3 regions of the Enterobacter sp. MG-EB028 genome follow, and region 1 is predicted to be linked to each of the others. Evidence: predicted binding sites of a transcription regulator. Region 1 holds the regulator's gene; each other region holds the start of a gene.

Region 1 (6,654 bases):
CGCCATTGTTCATTGATAGCGGCGACACTTCGCCGCTATACTAAAACATCGTTTCTGTTCAAAAAAATAGTCTATTCCATTGGTTAATGAGGAAATTATGCGCCTACTTCACACCATGCTGCGCGTTGGCGACCTGCAACGTTCGATCGATTTCTACACTAACGTCCTGGGCATGAAGCTGCTGCGCACCAGCGAAAACCCGGAATACAAATACTCGCTGGCGTTCGTGGGTTACGGACCGGAAACGGATGAAGCTGTCATTGAGCTGACCTACAACTGGGGCGTGGACAGCTATGAGCTGGGTACCGCCTATGGCCATATCGCGCTGGAAGTGGACAACGCGGCCGAAGCGTGCGAACGCATTCGCAAAAATGGCGGTAACGTCACGCGCGAAGCAGGCCCGGTAAAAGGCGGCACCACCGTGATTGCGTTTGTTGAAGATCCGGACGGTTACAAGATCGAGCTGATTGAAGCCAAAGACGCGGGTCGCGGTCTGGGCAACTGATCCCTCAGGGCGCAATATGCGCCCGTAGTTTTACTGCATCCCCCCGCAAAATTTGCCATAATGCGCTCTGCTTTTTCCCTGGTAAGAGACCCTGATGTCCGATAACGCTCAATTTAGCGGTCTGTGCGACCGTTTTCGTGGTTTTTATCCCGTTGTCATTGATGTAGAAACAGCCGGATTTAACGCTAAAACCGATGCGCTGCTTGAAATTGCCGCCATCACGCTGAAGATGGATGAACAGGGCTGGCTTACACCGGACACCACGCTGCATTTCCACGTTGAACCTTTCGAAGGGGCAAACTTACAGCCGGAGGCGCTGGCGTTTAACGGTATCGATCCGCATAACCCGCTGCGCGGTGCAGTCAGCGAATATGATGCGCTGCACGCCATTTTTAAAATGGTGCGTAAAGGCATGAAAGAGAGCAACTGCAGCCGCGCCATCATGGTGGCCCATAACGCCACCTTCGATCACAGCTTTACCATGGCTGCAGCCGAGCGCGCGTCGCTCAAGCGCAACCCTTTCCACCCGTTTGTGACCTTCGACACCGCCGCGCTGAGCGGCCTGGCGCTGGGACAAACGGTGTTATCAAAGGCCTGCATTACGGCGGGTATACCGTTTGACGGCACCCAGGCACACTCCGCCTTATACGACACGGAGCGCACCGCAGAGCTGTTCTGTGAGATCGTCAACCGCTGGAAGCGTCTGGGCGGTTGGCCGCTGCCGATGGGCGACAGTGAAGAATAAAAAAAAGCGACCTTATCAGGTCGCTTTTTTATTAACGCAGAAAATTACTCAGCGTCTGGCTCTTCGGTTTTGTACTTCGCCGCCGTCTCTTTGATCAGCTGCTGCAGTTCGCCGCGCTGGTACATCTCAATCAGGATATCGCAGCCGCCAACCAGTTCGCCGTCAACCCACAGCTGCGGGAAAGTCGGCCAGTTAGCGTATTTTGGCAGCTCTGCGCGGATGTCCGGGTTCTGCAGGATATCAACGTAAGCAAAACGCTCACCACAGGCTGACAGCGCCTGAACCGCTTGCGCGGAAAAGCCGCAGCTTGGCAGCTTCGGAGAACCTTTCATATACAGCAGAATCGGGTTTTCAGCGATCTGGCGCTGGATTTTTTCAATAGTGGTGCTCATGTCTTGCTTCCTTTAACTTCTGTTACGGCAATAGTCTGACATTGTAGCGGGTCAGGCTGGCATCGGAAAATAACATTTTCGTCACGTTTATATATTTTACCGCGACTCTACAAAAGTTGCATTGCAAATGGTGTTTACCCCTGCGACCGTCAGGGTTTTGCTCAGGGAGTGAACAATTGTGCGGCAGAACGATGATTTTTTTTGCACTTGCTAACGAAACAGGTTTTTAGATTGAAAAATGCTATTAACTTCTCGGGTTTTTATGGATTAGAATCGACGGGCTTTGTAAATCACACGCGGGTATTATTGATGACCTGCATATATCAGGGGACTGCCCAGTGGCGCGGATAACTAAAATCTCGATCACGCTCTGTGCTTTACTGTTTACTTCACTCACTTTCACGCCAGCGGCAAACGCCTCTCAGCAGGCGCGGCAATCTGCTGTACAAAAAAGCCATCTGGTAAAAGCCACAGAACGTAAGAAAAAAACCACCACAAAGAACGTCAAGAAAAAAACCACCGCTCAGACTAAACAGACCGCTTCCAGCAAGACGAAAACAAAATCTTCCCGCACTACCCGCACCGCCAAAAATAAAGCTTCGCTGACCGCCGCTAACCTCGTTACAGAAAAATGCATTACCCGTAAAGGGCATAAAGCAAAATGCACGAAGGTGACGAAACTGGCGGATGTGCATAAAGTGCGTGTGCAAAAAGCGCAAAAAACCGCGATGAATAAGCTGATGGGACAGATTGGCAAACCTTATCGCTGGGGCGGCAGCTCGCCGCGTACCGGTTTCGACTGCAGCGGCCTCGTCTATTACGCCTATAAAGATCTGGTTAAATTCCGCATTCCGCGTACCGCCAACGAGATGTATCACCTGCGCGATGCGTCACCGGTTAACCGCGCGGAGCTGGAAAACGGCGATTTGGTCTTCTTCCGTACCCAGGGTCGCGGCACGGCTGACCACGTCGGCGTCTACGTCGGCAACGGGAAATTCATCCAGTCACCGCGCAGCGGCCAGGATATTCAGATCACCTCGCTCAGTGAAGACTACTGGATGCGCCACTACGTCGGCGCGCGTCGCGTGATGACGCCAAAAACCATTCGCTAATCCCTGCCCTGCCACATCCGTGGCAGGGTAAGTTCCTCTTTTGCATACCCTTTCAATTTGCTATCCTGTCCCTGTTGTCTGTGTGGTTATTGGCAACGCAAAATACAATAAGGAGAGAAGCAATGTCGTTCGAATTACCTGCACTACCGTATGCAAAAGACGCCCTGGCACCGCACATTTCAGCGGAAACCCTGGAATATCATTACGGCAAACATCACCAGACGTACGTCACCAACCTGAACAACCTGATCAAGGGCACCGATTTCGAAGGCAAAACGCTGGAAGAGATCGTTCGCAGCTCAGAGGGTGGCGTTTTTAACAACGCGGCTCAGGTGTGGAACCACACCTTCTACTGGCACTGCCTGGCACCCAATGCCGGTGGCGAACCTGCCGGTGAGCTGGCGGCCGCGATTAACGCCGCTTTTGGCAGCTTCGCCGAGTTTAAGACGAAGTTTACCGATGCAGCCATCAAGAACTTCGGTTCTGGCTGGACGTGGCTGGTAAAAGAGGCGGATGGCAAACTGGCTATCGTGTCCACGTCTAACGCGGGCACCCCGCTGACCACCAGCGCTACGCCGCTGATGACCGTGGACGTGTGGGAACACGCTTACTACATTGATTACCGCAACGCGCGCCCGAACTACCTGGAACACTTCTGGGCGCTGGTTAACTGGGAATTTGTCGCGAAGAATTTCGCCGCGTAAAAGACACGCAGAAGGGTGCGCCCTTCTGCGTTTTTGCTTATTCCGCCGTGCAAACGGCTTCAGGCTGTTTACGGCCGGACATCATTACCAGCAGCAGGCCGAGCGCGGCAATAATGGCCCCCATCACCGGCACAAAACTGTACCCCAGACCACCTGAAATCACTGCGCCTCCGGCGGCTGCGCCCAGCGCATTGCCGAGATTGAACGCCCCGATATTCACGGAAGACGAGAGGCCCGGCGCCTCATGGGCGACACGCATCACGCGCATCTGCAGCGGCGGCACCACGGCAAAGGTTGCGGCCCCCCAGACGACCATCGCAATCGCCGCTCCGAACTCATTACGCGCCAGCCACGGGATAGCAACCATAATGACAATCAGCAGGGTTAAGAAGCCTTTCAGCGTCCCGCTCACGGAACGGTCAGCAAATTTCCCGCCGAGATAGTTGCCGATCGAGAAGCCGACGCCAATCAGCACCAGCATCGCGGTAACGAAAAGAGGCGGTGCGTGGGTGATATCGTGCAGCACCGGTGAAATATAGGTGTAGAGGGTAAACATCGCCCCTGCCCCCAGCACCGTGGTGAGCAGCGCGGAGAGCACCTGCGGGCGCATCAGCACCGCCAGCTCTTTACGCACTTCCGGACGTTCTCCTGCACTGCCTTTCGGCAGAGAGAAGAACAACGCCACCATTGCGACCACGCCCAGCCCGGCCGTCGCCAGGAAGGACATACGCCAGCCGATCGCTTCCCCCAGCCAGGTTGCCGCCGGCACCCCGCCAATGTTGGCAATCGTCAGCCCCATAAACATGGTCGCTACAGCGCTTGCCTGCTTGTGTTTTGGCACTACGCTTGCGGCCACGACCGAGCCCAGCCCAAAGAACGCGCCGTGGTTCAGGCTGGTCAGAATGCGCGACAGCATCAGGGTAGTGTAGTCCGGCGAAATGGCCGAAAGCACGTTGCCCAGAGTGAAAATCGCCATCAGGAAAATCAGCGCATTGCGGCGCGCCCGGTGAGAAAGCAGAAGCGTCATCAGCGGCGCCCCCACCATCACGCCGATGGCGTAGGCGCTGATTAACATGCCTGCCGCAGGGATCGAGACGTCTACGCCCCGGGCAATAACAGGCAGTAACCCCATCGGGGAGAATTCAGTGGTGCCAATCCCAAAAGCGCCAATCGCCAGGGCCAGCAGGGGAAAATTGATTTTCATGCGTCAACTCCGGATGCCGTGTCATGTGGTGACACAGAACAAAGAAGCGGAAAGCATGACATCAATCACAAAAAATGAGAAGTTAACAAAATGGCAAAAGATTTTTGCCAGAGAAGTAACAATCGCGGCGATGGGGAGGGAGAAGGCTCTCCCTCCGCGTAAATCAGTGCAGTGCAGCCGTCAGACCGGCCGCGACAATCAGAGCCAGCACAACAACGGTGGTGAACAGCGAAAACTTCAGATCGGAACTCATCAATTTTTCTCCTTTTAATCCCCCCACGAAAAGTGAGCTTGCTCATTTTTGCACAGATTCCGTCAAAAATCTTCCTGGATTTATACTGATAACCACTTTACCTCTTCCCCTTTTCATCAAGATAGGCCAAAATTCCACGCTAAATTTATTAGCGTACCGGCCATTGACCCCCTCCTGACGTCCCGTGTCGTTTTCCTGGCGTGCCGCAATCCAAAATTGCGTGATAAGGGTGAGAGAAGGCAAACGTTTACCTTCAAGTTTTTCAGGAGCTTAGGATATGGTCTGGAGTGACATTTAATGGCAACAATTAAAGACGTAGCAAAACGCGCAAACGTTTCCACTACAACCGTATCACATGTAATTAACAAAACCCGCTTCGTGGCGGAAGAGACGCGCAACGCGGTCTGGGCAGCAATCAAAGAGCTGCACTATTCGCCAAGCGCGGTTGCGCGCAGCCTCAAGGTCAATCACACCAAGTCCATTGGATTGCTGGCGACCAGCAGTGAAGCGGCCTATTTTGCCGAGATCATTGAAGCGGTGGAGAAAAACTGCTTCCAGAAAGGCTATACCCTGATTCTCGGCAACGCATGGAACAGCATTGAAAAACAGCGCGCCTACCTGTCGATGATGGCGCAAAAGCGCGTGGATGGCCTGCTGGTAATGTGTTCCGAGTACCCGGAATCCGTGCTGTCGATGCTGGAAGAGTATCGCCATATTCCGATGGTGGTGATGGACTGGGGCGAAGCGCGCGCGGATTTCACCGATTCGGTTATCGATAACGCCTTTGAGGGCGGCTATATGGCCGGCCGTTATCTGATTGAGCGCGGCCATCGCGAGATTGGCGTGATCCCGGGTCCGCTGGAGCGCAACACCGGCGCGGGCCGTCTGGCCGGCTTTATGAAAGCGATGGAAGAAGCGCTGATTACCGTGCCGGAAAACTGGATCGTGCAGGGCGACTTTGAGCCGGAATCAGGCTACCGCGCGATGCAGCAGATCGTCTCCCAGCCGCACCGCCCGACCGCCGTCTTCTGCGGGGGGGACATCATGGCGATGGGCGCCCTCTGTGCGGCCGACGAGCTGGGTCTGCGCGTCCCGCAGGACATCTCCGTGATCGGGTATGACAACGTGCGCAACGCGCGCTTCTTCACGCCAGCGTTGACCACCATTCACCAGCCGAAAGATTCGCTGGGTGAAACCGCCTTCAATATGCTGCTGGACAGGATCGTCAACAAACGTGAAGAGTCGCAGTCCATTGAAGTTCACCCTCGCCTTATCGAACGCCGTTCCGTTGCGGATGGCCCGTTCCGCGACTACCGTCGTTAATCTCATTGCGGAGCCAGCCAGGCTGGCTCCCTCAGCCACTCCCGGTTAAGCGTTTCGCTGTCCCCCAGATAATCCAGAAGCCAGGCCATCGCCGGCGAAACATCATTTTGTTGCCAGGTGAGGCAGCAGGCCGCATCCGGGAACGGATTCTCCAGGGCCAGCTCAACCCACTCACCGGTGTCGATTCGCGGTCGCGCAAAATGAACGGGTACCATCGCGACGCAGAGCCCGGCGCTGAGGCACGTCGCCGACGATTCCCAGTCAGGGGCCACCACCCGCCGCTGGTTGTCCAAAAGCCAGGTGATACGCTTGGGCAGCGAGCGGGAGGTATCCTCCAGCACCAGCGACGGCCAGCCGCGCAGCGTATCATCGCTCAGCGGCCCTTCCATCTTCGCCAGCGGATGATCGCTTGCCAC
Region 2 (6,654 bases), 1.3 Mb from region 1:
AAGGCGGCTTTAAGCTCTTTATCGTCCTTGCGCAGGCCAATGCCGGTGCCGTCACCAAAGTATTTTTTGTCTTTCACGGACGGGCCCGCAAAGGCGTAGTCTTTACCTGCCGACTGCTTCAGGAACCCTTCGCTCGCGGCGACTTCATCCTGGAACGCGGCATCCAGACGGCCCGCCGCCAGGTCAGAGTAGATCAGATCCTGGTTCTGGTAAGCCACCACGTCGACGCCCTTCTCGCGCCAGTTGGCATTGGCGTAACCTTCCTGGGTCGATCCCTGGAGTACGCCAACGTGCTTGCCTTTCAGCGAGTCGATGGTCGGTTGAATCGGGGAACCTTTCGCGGCAATCAGACGCGAATCCGCAGCGTAGAGCTTGTCAGAGAACGCGATCTCCTGCTGACGCTTTTCGGTGATGGAGAGAGAAGAGATAATGGCGTCGATTTTCTTTGCCTTCAGCGACGGGATTAACGCGTCGAAGTCGCTGCCCACCCATGTGCATTTCACTTCCATACGTTTGCACATTTCATTTCCCAGATCGATGTCAAACCCCACGAAATCGCCCTTCGCATCCTTGGAAGAGAATGGCGCGTAGGTTGCGTCTGTACCGATACGAACCGTCTGTGGAAGCGCTGCGTAGCTACCTGCTGCTGCACTTAACCCCACCAGCAAAGACAGAGCCAGAACCGTCTTCTTCATACATTTACCCTCAAGTACCGTGATTTTATTATGTATTGTGTTGTGTGTTGTGTTGCAGGCTTCTCTTGCAGGTCTTATGCCACATTGCCGTCTGGTCAAAACTTCGACGTTAAATATGTTAATAAAACGTTGCGATATTGCCTTAATGGTGAAAGATAGCAGGTCTGCCGAACGAACCGGAAAGAGAAATAGGGAAAAAGCGAATTAAATGTCGAGGATATGATCGCCGTTGCATAATTGCCCTGAAACAGGGCAACGGCTCTTTTCATGCACAGCATTTGTGCACAGAATCAGGCTCCCTGCCAGCGGGTGAAGAGATCTTCGGGCAGGTCGATGTCAAACTGATCCAGCACGCGATTGATGGTCTGATTAATCACATCGTCCAGCGACTGTGGTCGGTGATAGAACGCCGGTACCGGCGGCATGATCACCGCGCCCAACTCGGCGGCCTGGGTCATTAAGCGCAGATGGCCCAGATGCAGCGGCGTTTCCCGCACGCAGAGCACCAGCGGGCGACGCTCCTTCAGCACCACGTCCGCCGCGCGCGTCACCAGGGTGTCGGTATAGCTGTTCACAATCCCGGAGAGCGTTTTAATTGAGCAGGGCAGGATAACCATGCCGGCGGTTTTAAACGAGCCTGAGGAGATGCTGGCGGCGATATCGCGGGCATCGTGAACCACGTCTGCCAGTGCCTGGACATCGCGCAGGGAAAGATCCGTTTCAAGGGAGAGGGTTTGTCGCGCCGCCTGGCTCATCACCAGATGCGTTTCCACTTCTGCCACGTTACGCAAAACCTGTAGCAGGCGTACGCCGTAAATCGCGCCGCTGGCACCGCTGATGCCAATAATGAGTCGTTTCATGATTTCGCCCTTGCTGATTTCTGGGCTGACTGTGCAGGATTTTGCGGGGAGTTGCAAGTGAGGGCACGCGCCCTCACCTGCGAAGAGATCAACCTTCGTTGTGCATCTCTAAGCTTTCGAGATCGTTTTGCAGCTGAACGGCTTTCGCATCGTCATTGCGCAGCGAATCAAGATAGTCAAGGTACTGCTGGTCAACGTCTTTCGTCACGTAGACGCCGTTAAACACGGAGCATTCGAACTGCTGAATTTCCGGGTTCTCGGCGCGCACCGCGTCGATGAGATCGTTCAGATCCTGGAAAATCAGGCCGTCGGCACCGATGATCTGGCGAATTTCGTCCACTTCGCGACCGTGAGCAATCAGCTCGTTGGCGGTTGGCATATCGATGCCGTACACGTTCGGAAAGCGAATTTCCGGCGCGGCAGATGCCAGGTAGACTTTCTTCGCACCCGCTTCGCGCGCCATCTCGATAATCTGCTCAGAGGTGGTGCCGCGAACGATGGAGTCATCCACCAGCAGAACGTTCTTGTCGCGGAATTCCGCGCGGTTGGCGTTCAGCTTACGGCGCACGGACTTACGGCGCAGATGCTGGCCCGGCATGATAAAGGTGCGGCCAACGTAGCGGTTTTTCACGAAGCCCTGACGGTATGGCTTTTCCAGAATGCGGGCAATTTCCAGGGCGATATCGCAGGAGGTTTCCGGGATAGGAATAACCACGTCGATGTCGAGATCGTCCCACTCGCGGGCAATCTTCTCGCCGAGCTTCGTGCCCATGTTCACGCGCGCGCTGTATACGGAGATTTTGTCGATGAACGAATCCGGACGGGCGAAGTAGACGTATTCAAACAGGCACGGGTTGCTGACCGGGTTGTCAGCACACTGGCGGGTAAACAGCTGGCCCTTCTCAGTGATATAGACCGCTTCGCCCGGCGCAACGTCGCGCAGGAATTCGAAGCCCAGGGTATCCAGCGCCACGCTCTCAGAGGCAACCATATATTCGGTACGGCCATCGCCAAGGTCGCGCTTACCCAGCACCAGCGGACGAATGCCGTTTGGATCGCGGAAGGCAACCATACCGTGACCGATGATCATCGCCACGCAGGCGTACGCACCGCGGATCTGGCGGTTGGTCGCAGCAATGGCAGCGAAGATATTGTCTGCTTCCAGCGGGTAATGACGGAAGTTATCCAGCTCGCTGGCGAACACATTGAGCAGGATTTCTGAATCAGAGGTGGTGTTAATGTGGCGACGTTTCTCTTCGAACAGCTTCTTACGCAGCTCATGGGCGTTGGTCAGGTTGCCGTTATGGGCAAGCGTGATGCCATACGGCGAGTTGACGTAGAAAGGCTGTGCCTCAGAGGCGCTGGAACTGCCAGCAGTAGGATAACGAACGTGACCGATCCCCATATTACCTTGCAGACGCTGCATATGGCGGGCTTCAAACACATCGTTTACCAGGCCATTCGCCTTACGTAAACGGAAGCAGTTGTTTGCATCAATGGTGATGATACCCGCAGCATCCTGCCCACGGTGCTGAAGCACCGTTAACGCGTCATAAATCGACTGGTTTACCGGCATGAAACCGGCGATACCGACAATACCGCACATTCGTCTTTTCCTCGTTAAGCCACATCTCAGGGTTTATGCCCTGGGCAAAAAACTCGACGAGCTTTGCAGATAGTCAAAGAACCATCTGATGATGAAGCTGAATTCTGGAATGAGCTGCGATTTCTGCCAGTCTTCACTTTTGGAGAACCCGGTGAAGGTATCCAGGAAGAACAGGATCGCGGCCACAATCAGCACGCCTCGCAACGCCCCGAAACAGATGCCGAGTACCCTGTCCGTTCCTGACAGACCGGTTTTCTCGACCAGCTGACCTATCACATAATTCACGATAGCGCCGACAATCAGCGTCGCGATAAACAGCACCGCGATGGCGATTCCATTTCGGACCAGTTCATCTTCAAAGCCCGTGAACCAGACAGACAGGTAAGTGTAGTAATGACTGGCAACAAAGAAAGCACAACCCCAGGTTACCAGCGATAACGCTTCACGAACAAAGCCACGGATCAGGCTAACCAGACAGGAAAAACCAATCACCGCAATGATGGCGTAATCAATCCAGACCATATGTGTCCCACGATTAAACGCCCTGTCATCCAGTTCGGGGCGAATTCTAACAGAAAAAGAAAACGTTTGCGTAGGGATTTCCTTCCCGCGCGTAAATAAAAAAGGCGCTGAAAAAATGTTCAACGCCCCTCACCCTAACCCTCTCCCCAAGGGGAGAGGGGACGGTACGATGCAGTATGATACAAACGCGCTCGATGCGACTTTCACCCTCTCCCCTTTGGGGAGAGGGCCGGGGTGAGGGATAGATCTTATCAGTTCGCGCTGTAGCTCATCACCACACCGCTCAGCCCGGAGATCTGCTTCAGCTCGCCGAGCGACCCCTTCAGCTTGTCTTTCGACGCTTCCGGCCCCACGAGAATACGGGTAATTTTACCCTGCACCGGCGTGGAAGGTGAAGTGTAAACGCGATATCCCGCGCTGCGCAGTTTACCGACAACCTCGTTGACTTTATCGGCGTTTTTCAGCGCCCCCAGCTGCACAACGTAGGCTTTGCCGGTCGGGGCCGCGTCTTGCTTCGCCGGAGGTGGAGTTTCAGACGCTGCAGCCAGCTGCTCTGCCGCTTTATCCCGCTGTGGCTGTTGCTGTGGCTTCGGCTGCGGTTTCTCTACCGGCTTCGGTTTTTCAACAGGCTTAGGCTTCTCTACCGGTACCGGATCGATCTCGATGTTGTTATTCGCCGCCAGACGCGACGGATCGAGTGACGGTGCAGCGGCATCGCCCGCGCGGACTTCTTCCGCCGCCCCTTCAGGCGGCTGAGCAGGCAGCGCCTGCGTCGCCGCAGGCAGCATATCCGGTTCATCACGATCGCCCGGCTTCGGCACCAGCGGAATGGCTGCAAACTCGTCCTGATAATGTTTTTTCTGCCCGTCGAGCAGCCCGGGAAGAATAATTACCCCGAGCGCGACCAGCACAATGGTTCCTGTTAAACGGTTCTGAAACTTACTCGCCACCGGTTCTCCCCGCGTCCATCACTTCCATGACATGTGCCACCGTGTGGAAAGAGCCACACACCAGCACGGTATCTTCTGGTTTAGCCTCCGCCATCGCGGCATGCCAGGCCTGCGCCACGCTACTGTAGATTGCGCCTTTGCCGAGATGTTCCATCAGCTGCTCAGCGGTCGCGCCGCGCGGCCCCTCCAGAGGAGCACAATACCAGCTATCGACCACACTCTCCATGCAGGCCAGCGTCCCGCCGATATCTTTATCATGAAGCATACCGATAACCGCCAGCACGCGCCCGGTTTTTGGTAACGATTTGAGACGTCCTGCGAGATACGCCGCCGCATGCGGGTTGTGCGCCACGTCCAGGATCAGACGCGGTGACTCGCTGACGATCTGGAAACGCCCCGGCAGAATTGCGCTCTGAATACCGTCGCGGATAGCCTGCTCGCTGACCGCTAATCCGCTGGCGCGCAGTGCCGCCAGCGCGGTGGCCGCGTTCGGCTGTGGTACCTGCGGCAGCGGCAGGTTGTCCAGCGCACCCTGTGCATCGCTGAAGCGCCAGCCGTTGTCCTGTACCTCATACTGCCAGTCAACGCCGCGGCGCAGGAGCCGTGCGCCCTTCTCGTTTGCTACATCAGCGATGGTGTGCGGCATGTCCGGCTCGCCGACCACGGCGGGCTTATTTGCGCGGAATATACCGGCCTTTTCGCGGCCAATACTTTCACGGTCCGGGCCCAGCCAGTCAGTGTGATCCAGCGCGATGCTGGTGACCACCGCCACGTCCGCATCCACCATATTGGTTGCATCCAGACGCCCGCCCAGGCCAACTTCCAGAATTACCACGTCCAGCTGCGCCTGTTTAAACAGCCACAGCGCCGACAGGGTACCGTATTCGAAATAAGTTAATGAGGTTTCCCCGCGCGCCGCTTCGATAGCCGCGAACGACGCCGTATGGGCAGATTCCGCCAGCTCGCTGTTTTGCACGCGAACGCGCTCGGTGTAACGCACCAGATGCGGGGAGCTGTAGACGCCAACTTTGTAACCCGCCGCCATCAGAACAGATTCCAGCGTGCGGCAGGTGGTGCCTTTACCGTTAGTGCCGGCTACGGTAAACACGAAAGGCGCCGGTTTCAGCACGTCGAGACGCGCGGCAACCTGACTTACGCGATCAAGCCCCATATCGATTGTTTTACTGTGCAGGTTTTCCAGATAAGAAAGCCACGCGGCCAGGGGCGACGTGGCTTGGGGAATGCTTTTATTTTCCATAATGCCCGGTTGTCATTAACAGGTTATAAAGCAAAAGGGCAGCGCCATCTGGCCCTGCCCTTTTCAGTTATCAGGCCTCGGGTTCCTGATCCGGTACCACCACGCCTTCGCGCGGCTCATCCGGGTTCGGCGCTGGCAGATTCATCAGCTTCGCCAGAATGCTGGCCAGTTTCAGGCGCATTTCAGGGCGGCGGACGATCATGTCGATAGCGCCTTTCTCAATGAGGAACTCACTGCGCTGGAAGCCAGGCGGCAGCTTTTCACGAACGGTCTGCTCGATGACGCGAGGACCGGCAAAGCCGATCAGCGCTTTTGGCTCAGCGATGTTCAGGTCGCCCAGCATCGCGAAGCTTGCAGAGACGCCACCCATGGTTGGGTCAGTCAGCACGGAGATGTACGGCAGACCGCGCTCCTGCATTTTCGCCAGCGCTGCAGAGGTTTTCGCCATCTGCATCAAGGACATCAGCGCTTCCTGCATACGTGCACCGCCAGAGGCAGAGAAGCAGATCAGCGGGCAGTTGTCTTCCAGCGCCTGCTCAACGGCACGCACAAAGCGCGCGCCCACCACGGAGCCCATAGAGCCGCCCATAAAGGAGAACTCAAACGCAGCGGCAACAACCGGCATCTCATGCAGGGTGCCTTTCATGACGATCAGCGCGTCTTTCTCGCCGGTCTCTTTCTGTGCAGAGGCCAGACGATCTTTGTATTTTTTGGAATCGCGGAACTTGAGCACATCTTTTGGCTCCAGTTCACTGCCCAGTTC
Region 3 (6,654 bases), 380 kb from region 1:
GGGAAAGATATCTCCCCATGCCGACTGCTGTTCCTGGATGAAGCGGCGCGTCTCGATGCCCGCTCTATTGCCACGCTGTTCGAGCTTTGCGAACGTCTCGATATGCAGCTCATCATTGCGGCACCGGAAAACATCAGCCCTGAAAAAGGCACCACCTATAAACTGGTGCGTAAAGTGTTCCAGAACAGCGAACACGTGCACGTTGTCGGGCTGCGTGGCTTTGCGCCGCAGCCGCCGGAGTCACTGCCGGAAACCACGGCAGACGCGTCCTGAGGCGTTTTGTTACAAAGAGCGGCGCAGAAGCGCCGCTTTTTTTATTCACTTAACTTGTGCTCAGGGCTGCGTTATCTTTAAACTTCTTTACATAAGGTAAGGCAGCAGAGTTGTCGTCTACCTATAATAAAAGAAAGCCCCACCGTGATGGGCATGTCGTGAAAACAGGGGGCAAGGGATGTTGCTAAAGAAAGAATGTGGTCGTCAGCTGTCAGCGCTGAGTTTATGCCTGGCAGTGATGTTTGCTCCACTGTTAACCGCCCAGGCCGACGAGCCTGAAATTGTGCCGACTGACAGCTCCGCAGCGACAGGCGCGCAGCCGACGTCATTGTCTCAGCCGCTGGAACAGTCTCCGGCAACGGCCATCATGGCCGGGATTAAGCCGTTGCCGGAAGGCATCGACGTCGAATCGCTCAGCCAGCAGCTCCAGACGGGGCTGCCGTCAGGCTACACGCCCGCCTATATCAATCAGCTCACGCTGCTTTATGCTGCCCGCGATATGAAACCCATGTGGGAAAACCGTGAAGCCGTGCGCGCCTTCCAGCAGCAGCTGGCGGAAGTGGCGATTGCGGGCTTTCAGCCGCAGTTTACGAAGTGGGTTGAGCTGTTAACCGATCCTGCCGTCACCGGTCAGGCGCGAGATGTGGTCCTTTCCGATGCCATGATGGGCTATCTGCAGTTTGTGGCGGGTATTCCGGTCAACGGCAACCGCTGGCTGTACAGCGATAAGCCCTATAAGCTGGCGACGCCAGCCCTGTCGGTGATTAACCAGTGGCAATTAGCGCTGGATAACGGCGACCTGCCGCGCTTCATTGCCAGCCTCGCGCCGGCGCATCCGCAGTATGCCACCCTGCACCAGTCGCTCCTCGCGCTGGTGGGGGACTCGCGGCCATGGCCGCAAATGCGGGGGACCGCAACGCTGCGGCCGGGTCAGTGGAGCAGCGATGTGCCTGCCCTGCGCGAGATCCTGAAACGCTCCGGTATTCTTGATGGCGGGCCGAAGATTGCCTTGCCGGGCGACGATCCGCAAAGCGCGGTGGTCAGCCCGTCAGCGCCCGTGAAAGAGAGCAAGGCCACTACCCAGAGTAATAAGCCCGCGGCCTATGATCGCGAACTGGTCGCCGCGGTTAAACAGTTCCAGGCCGCTCAGGGGCTAGGAGCCGATGGCGTCATTGGCCCGTCAACGCGTGACTGGCTTAACGTATCGCCTGCGCAGCGGGCAGGGGTGCTGGCGCTCAATATTCAGCGTTTGCGCCTGCTGCCGGGCACGCTGTCAACCGGCATTATGGTTAACATCCCGGCCTATTCCCTGGTCTATTATCAGGATGGTAGCGAGAAGCTGGCCTCGCGCGTGATTGTCGGGCGTCCTGATCGTAAAACGCCGATGATGAGTAGCGCGTTAAGTAACGTGGTGGTTAACCCGCCGTGGAACGTACCGCCGACGCTGGCGCGTAAGGACATTCTGCCTAAGGTCTGGAACGATCCGGGTTATCTGGAACGTCATGGCTATACGGTAATGCGTGGCTGGAACAGTAAAGAGGCGATCGATCCTTATATGGTCGACTGGTCGACGATCACGCCATCTAACCTGCCGTTCCGCTTCCAGCAAGCACCTGGCGCACATAACTCGCTTGGACGCTATAAATTCAACATGCCGAGTTCAGATGCTATCTATCTGCACGATACGCCGAACCACAATCTGTTCCAGAAAGATACCCGGGCACTGAGTTCAGGCTGCGTGCGCGTGAATAAAGCTTCGGAGCTGGCCAACATGCTGTTGCAGGATGCGGGCTGGAACGATACGCGTATTTCTGACGCCCTGAAGCAAGGGGATACGCGCTACGTGAATATTCGCCACAACATTCCGGTCAATCTTTACTATCTGACGGCGTTTGTGGGCGAAGACGGGCGCACTCAGTACCGTACAGATATTTACAATTATGATCTCACCGCGCGATCCGGCGCACAAATTTTGCCAAAAGCGGAACAATTAATCAGGTAAATGAAGCAGTTCGGGAAAAATGATTGTCGTAAGTTATGGTGAATCGGGGCCAATATCGCTGTAAGCCGCGTATTCACTGGGGTTGGGCGCCTTGACGTACCCCGTTTTGCCAGTTAAGGTGCCCTTCGTGCGCTAAGCATATTACGATTTCTTTGACCTGTAGACCTGATTATCATGGACAAATTTGACGCTAATCGCCGCAAGCTGCTGGCGTTAGGTGGTGTTGCGCTTGGCGCAGCGGCCATCTTACCGACGCCAGCATTTGCCACCCTCTCGACACCTCGTCCGCGCGTTTTAACGCTCAGCAATCTTCACACCGGTGAGTCGCTAAAAGCGGAGTTTTTCGATGGCAGAGGCTATATTCAGGATGAATTAGCAAGACTCAACCATTTTTTCCGTGATTTCCGCGCGAATAAAGTAAAAGCCATCGACCCTGGACTGTTTGATCAGCTTTTCCGCCTTCAGGGCCTGCTGGGCACCAGCAAGCCGGTGCAGCTTATTTCTGGTTATCGCTCGATTGATACCAATAATGAACTGCGCGCCCATAGCCGTGGGGTAGCGAAAAAAAGCTACCACACGAAGGGACAGGCAATGGATTTCCATATTGAAGGCGTTTCGTTAGCCAATATTCGCAAAGCCGCGTTATCTATGCGCGCTGGTGGTGTAGGATATTACCCACGTAGCAACTTTGTGCATATTGATACCGGGCCGGTTCGGCACTGGTAATAACGAAACACAGGAGCAGTATGAACTATCGTATTATTCCGGTTACCGCGTTCTCCCAGAACTGTTCATTAATCTGGTGCGAACAAACCAAACTGGCCGCGCTTGTCGATCCCGGCGGTGACGCTGAGAAAATCAAGCAGGAAGTTGCCGACAGCGGCGTGACGCTGATGCAGATTTTACTGACGCATGGTCACCTCGACCATGTGGGTGCAGCGGCTGAACTGGCTAAATATTACGGTGTGCCGATTATCGGCCCGGAAAAAGAGGATGAGTTCTGGCTGCAGGGGTTACCCGCCCAAAGCCGCATGTTTGGCCTTGATGAGTGTCTGCCTTTGACGCCCGATCGTTGGCTAAACGAAGGAGAGCGCGTTAACGTAGGGAATGTGACTTTACAGGTGTTGCATTGTCCTGGGCATACGCCAGGCCATATCGTCTTCTTTGACGACCAGTCCCGTCTGCTGATATCCGGCGATGTGATTTTCAAAGGTGGCGTAGGACGCAGCGATTTTCCGCGTGGCGATCACGGGCAGCTGATTCAGTCGATCAAACAGAAGTTATTGCCGCTGGGTGATGACGTAACGTTTATCGCAGGACACGGTCCGATGTCGACGCTGGGCTATGAACGGCTCCATAACCCGTTCCTTCAGGATGAAATGCCTGTCTGGTAACCAGCATAAAAAAAGCCTGCTTAACGCAGGCTTTTTTGTGGGCGCTATTACAGGACGGCGACAATCGCTTCGCACAGTGGCGCCATGTTGTCAGGGGTCATGCCTGCAACGTTCACGCGGCCAGAGGCTACGGCGTATACGCCGAACTCTTCGCGCAGACGAAGAACCTGCTCTTTGGTCAGGCCGCTGAACGAGAACATGCCGTTCTGTTTGATGATGAAGCTGAAGTCGCGGTCTGCGCCTTTCTCAGCCAGGGTGTTCACAAACAGCAGGCGCATGCGCTGGATACGCTGACGCATATCGTTCAGCTCTTGTTCCCAGATCGCGCGCAGCGCATCGTTGCTCAGAATGGTCGCAACAACAGACGCACCGTGTGCCGGCGGGTTAGAGTAGTTAGCGCGGATAACGGATTTCATCTGGCTGAAGGCGCGATCGGCGGTTTCATCGTTAGCCGCAACCAGCGTACAGGCACCTACACGCTCATTGTACAGACCAAAGTTCTTGGAGTAGGAGCTTGCAACGATCAGCTCCTGATGCACGGCTGCGAACGCGCGCAGGCCTTCGGCATCTTCTTCCAGACCGCGGGCGAAGCCCTGGTAAGCAAAGTCAAACAGCGGCAGCCAGCCTTTCTCAACGGAGAGCTTCGCCAGGTGTTCCCACTGCTCAAGCGTTGGATCGATACCGGTCGGGTTGTGGCAGCAGCCGTGGAACAGCACCACGTCACCCGCCTGCGCTTCGCTCAGGCTTGCCAGCAGGCCGTCAAAGTCCAGAGCGTGGTTCGCCGCGTCGTAGTAAGCATATTCCCGCACTTCCAGGCCCGCAGAGTTAAAGACGCTCTTGTGGTTCGGCCAGCTTGGGTTGCTCACCCATACGCGCTTAACAGAGGTGTTTTTCGCAAGGAAATCCGCCGCAACGCGCAGCGCGCCGGTACCGCCAGGGGTCTGCGCCGTGCGCGCACGTTTGTCACTCACAATTGCGCTGCCTTTACCGAACAGCAGCTCCTGGGTGCAGCGACCAAATTCAGGGATACCATCAATACCGAGGTAGTTTTTGGTGGTTTCATTTTCCAGCAGATACTGCTCAGCTTTCTTAACGCTGGTCAGTACCGGAGTTTTGCCGGTTTCATCTTTATATACACCAATTCCCAGGTTGATTTTGCCAGGGCGGTCGTCGGCACGAAACAGATCGGCCAGGCCCAGAATAGGGTCGGCAGGAGCGGCGGTAATGTTCTCAAACATGACGAAGTTCCATTGTGATTACAGAAGTGAAATCCGCTATCAGGTTAACGGTAGATTTACAAAATGCCAACCGTTTGCGACGAAAAGCGTGCGGCTTTTCAAAAGTCGCCATTATTTTCTGTCAGGCATAAAAAAACAGGGCCGAAGCCCTGTTCATTATGCATATAACAAAGTGGTGTTCTGATTAGAACTGGTAAACTGCAGCCAGACCCAGTTGGTCGTCGGTACCAACCCAGCCGCCGCCAGTGCGCTTGGCCTGATCTTCGTCGATCAGGTTGATACGGTAGTCAGCAGACACGTTGAAGTTTTTATTGAAGTAGTAAGTTGCGCCTACTTCAACGTATTTAGCCAGATCTGCATCGCCGCCGGCTACGGTGTTCAGGTTTTTACCTTTACTCTGCACGTAGGACAGGGATGGACGCAGGCCGAAATCGAACTGGTACTGAGCGATAACTTCGAAGTTCTGGGTTTTGTTCGCTACGTTGAACACGTCACCATTAGCATCCGGAGTATTGGAACCGGTGCTGTTACCCAGGATGCTCATGTTGCGAGTTTCTGCGTACACAGCTGCCAGATACAGGCTGTTAGCATCGTATTTACCACCGATTGCCCATGCTTCAGCTTTGTCGCCTTTGCCATCAGCTTTCTGGTCGAGAGTACGGTTAGCATTACTGTATGCGCCGGTCAGACCAAAGCCACCGCCGAAGTCGTAACCCACAGAGTAACCAACACCGTCGCCGTTGGCACGACGCAGATCAGCACGCTCGTTTTTAGCCTGGTACTGGATACCGAAGCTCAGACCATCAACCAGACCGAAGAAATCGCTGTTACGGTAGGTCAGCAGGCCAGTAGAACGGCTGGTCATGTAGTTATCAACATAACCACCGCCCCAGGTTTCGCCGGACCAGGTTGGCGCCATGTCGGTGTAAGACTCAACATCGTATACGATGCCGTAGTTACGGCCATAGTCGATGCTGCCAGCGTCAGCCATTTTCAGACCCGCGAAAGCCAGACGAGTACGGGTAGAGTTGTTTGAAGACTGCTCACTTTCAGCTGAGCTGGCCAGTGCACGGTATTCCCACTGGCCATAACCGGTCAGTTGGTCGTTGATCTGAGTTTCGCCTTTGAAACCGATCTGCGCGTAGGTGGAGTCTGCGTTGTTGGTATTATCGCCGTTGGTAACGAAATCACGCTCAGCGTTAATTTTTCCGTACAGATCCAGTTTGTTGCCGTTCTTGTTATAGATTTCTGCAGCGTTAGCTGCACCGGCTACCAGCAGGGCAGGGATTACCACTGCCAGAATATTGCGCTTCATCATTATTTATTACCCTCATTGGTTTTTTTATGACACTCGCCACTGCCGTCAATAAATTCTGTCAATAAATATTTCCGGAACTATTGATGAGAGTTAGGTGTCTTTATGTATCTGACAGGCATCTTTCCATTCACCGAAGCGTTTCGCTAGCCTGAAAGTGCTACAATTCTCAAGATTGAGTTACAGAAAGAAAATATATGTAACTAAATATGTATTTTTAGGAACTTTGTGAACCATCTCAAATTTCAGAGCGGCCTGGCGAACTAAGCAACAGCACCTTTCCTATATATATGAATTCCTTATGTTTAATTTGAATAAAGGCAATTCCTATAAACGAATGTTAAACGACTCGTTTTTTCTTATGACCATAGAAAGACTTCTGGATGGCTGAAAAATTGGTTGAAATTTGTGCTATTACTTCAGGCTGTAATA

Evidence for each region. Region 1 encodes PurR, which represses purine synthesis genes. Its sites were predicted from a motif close to CANGCAAACGTTTGCNTG; they were not measured.
Region 2: a site for PurR is predicted at 3,739-3,756, ahead of cvpA (colicin V production protein). Genes of this name have one in related genera too.
Region 3: a site for PurR is predicted at 4,971-4,988, ahead of ACR42C_RS08030 (amino acid aminotransferase). Genes of this name have one in related genera too.

What each region holds. Positions count from the first base shown of each region.
Region 1 is NZ_CP195079.1:2,092,308-2,098,961, reverse strand. Features, by position in the region: gene gloA (lactoylglutathione lyase) at 98-505, shown strand; gene rnt (ribonuclease T) at 600-1,250, shown strand; gene grxD (monothiol glutaredoxin 4) at 1,295-1,642, opposite strand; gene ACR42C_RS09990 (NlpC/P60 family protein) at 1,981-2,754, shown strand; gene sodB (superoxide dismutase [Fe]) at 2,877-3,458, shown strand; gene ACR42C_RS09980 (MFS transporter) at 3,496-4,662, opposite strand; gene cydH (cytochrome bd-I oxidase subunit CydH) at 4,826-4,915, opposite strand; gene purR (HTH-type transcriptional repressor PurR) at 5,213-6,238, shown strand; gene punR (DNA-binding transcriptional activator PunR) at 6,241-6,654, opposite strand, start outside.
Region 2 is NZ_CP195079.1:3,374,352-3,381,005, forward strand. Features, by position in the region: gene argT (lysine/arginine/ornithine ABC transporter substrate-binding protein ArgT) at 1-695, opposite strand, end outside; gene ACR42C_RS15960 (UbiX family flavin prenyltransferase) at 986-1,555, opposite strand; gene purF (amidophosphoribosyltransferase) at 1,644-3,161, opposite strand; gene cvpA (colicin V production protein) at 3,195-3,683, opposite strand; gene dedD (cell division protein DedD) at 3,935-4,633, opposite strand; gene folC (bifunctional tetrahydrofolate synthase/dihydrofolate synthase) at 4,623-5,891, opposite strand; gene accD (acetyl-CoA carboxylase, carboxyltransferase subunit beta) at 5,962-6,654, opposite strand, start outside.
Region 3 is NZ_CP195079.1:1,709,522-1,716,175, forward strand. Features, by position in the region: gene mukB (chromosome partition protein MukB) at 1-273, shown strand, start outside; gene ldtD (L,D-transpeptidase) at 452-2,275, shown strand; gene mepK (peptidoglycan L,D-endopeptidase MepK) at 2,450-3,001, shown strand; gene ACR42C_RS08025 (MBL fold metallo-hydrolase) at 3,022-3,669, shown strand; gene ACR42C_RS08030 (amino acid aminotransferase) at 3,717-4,907, opposite strand; gene ACR42C_RS08035 (porin) at 5,092-6,225, opposite strand; gene ACR42C_RS08040 (hypothetical protein) at 6,606-6,654, shown strand, end outside.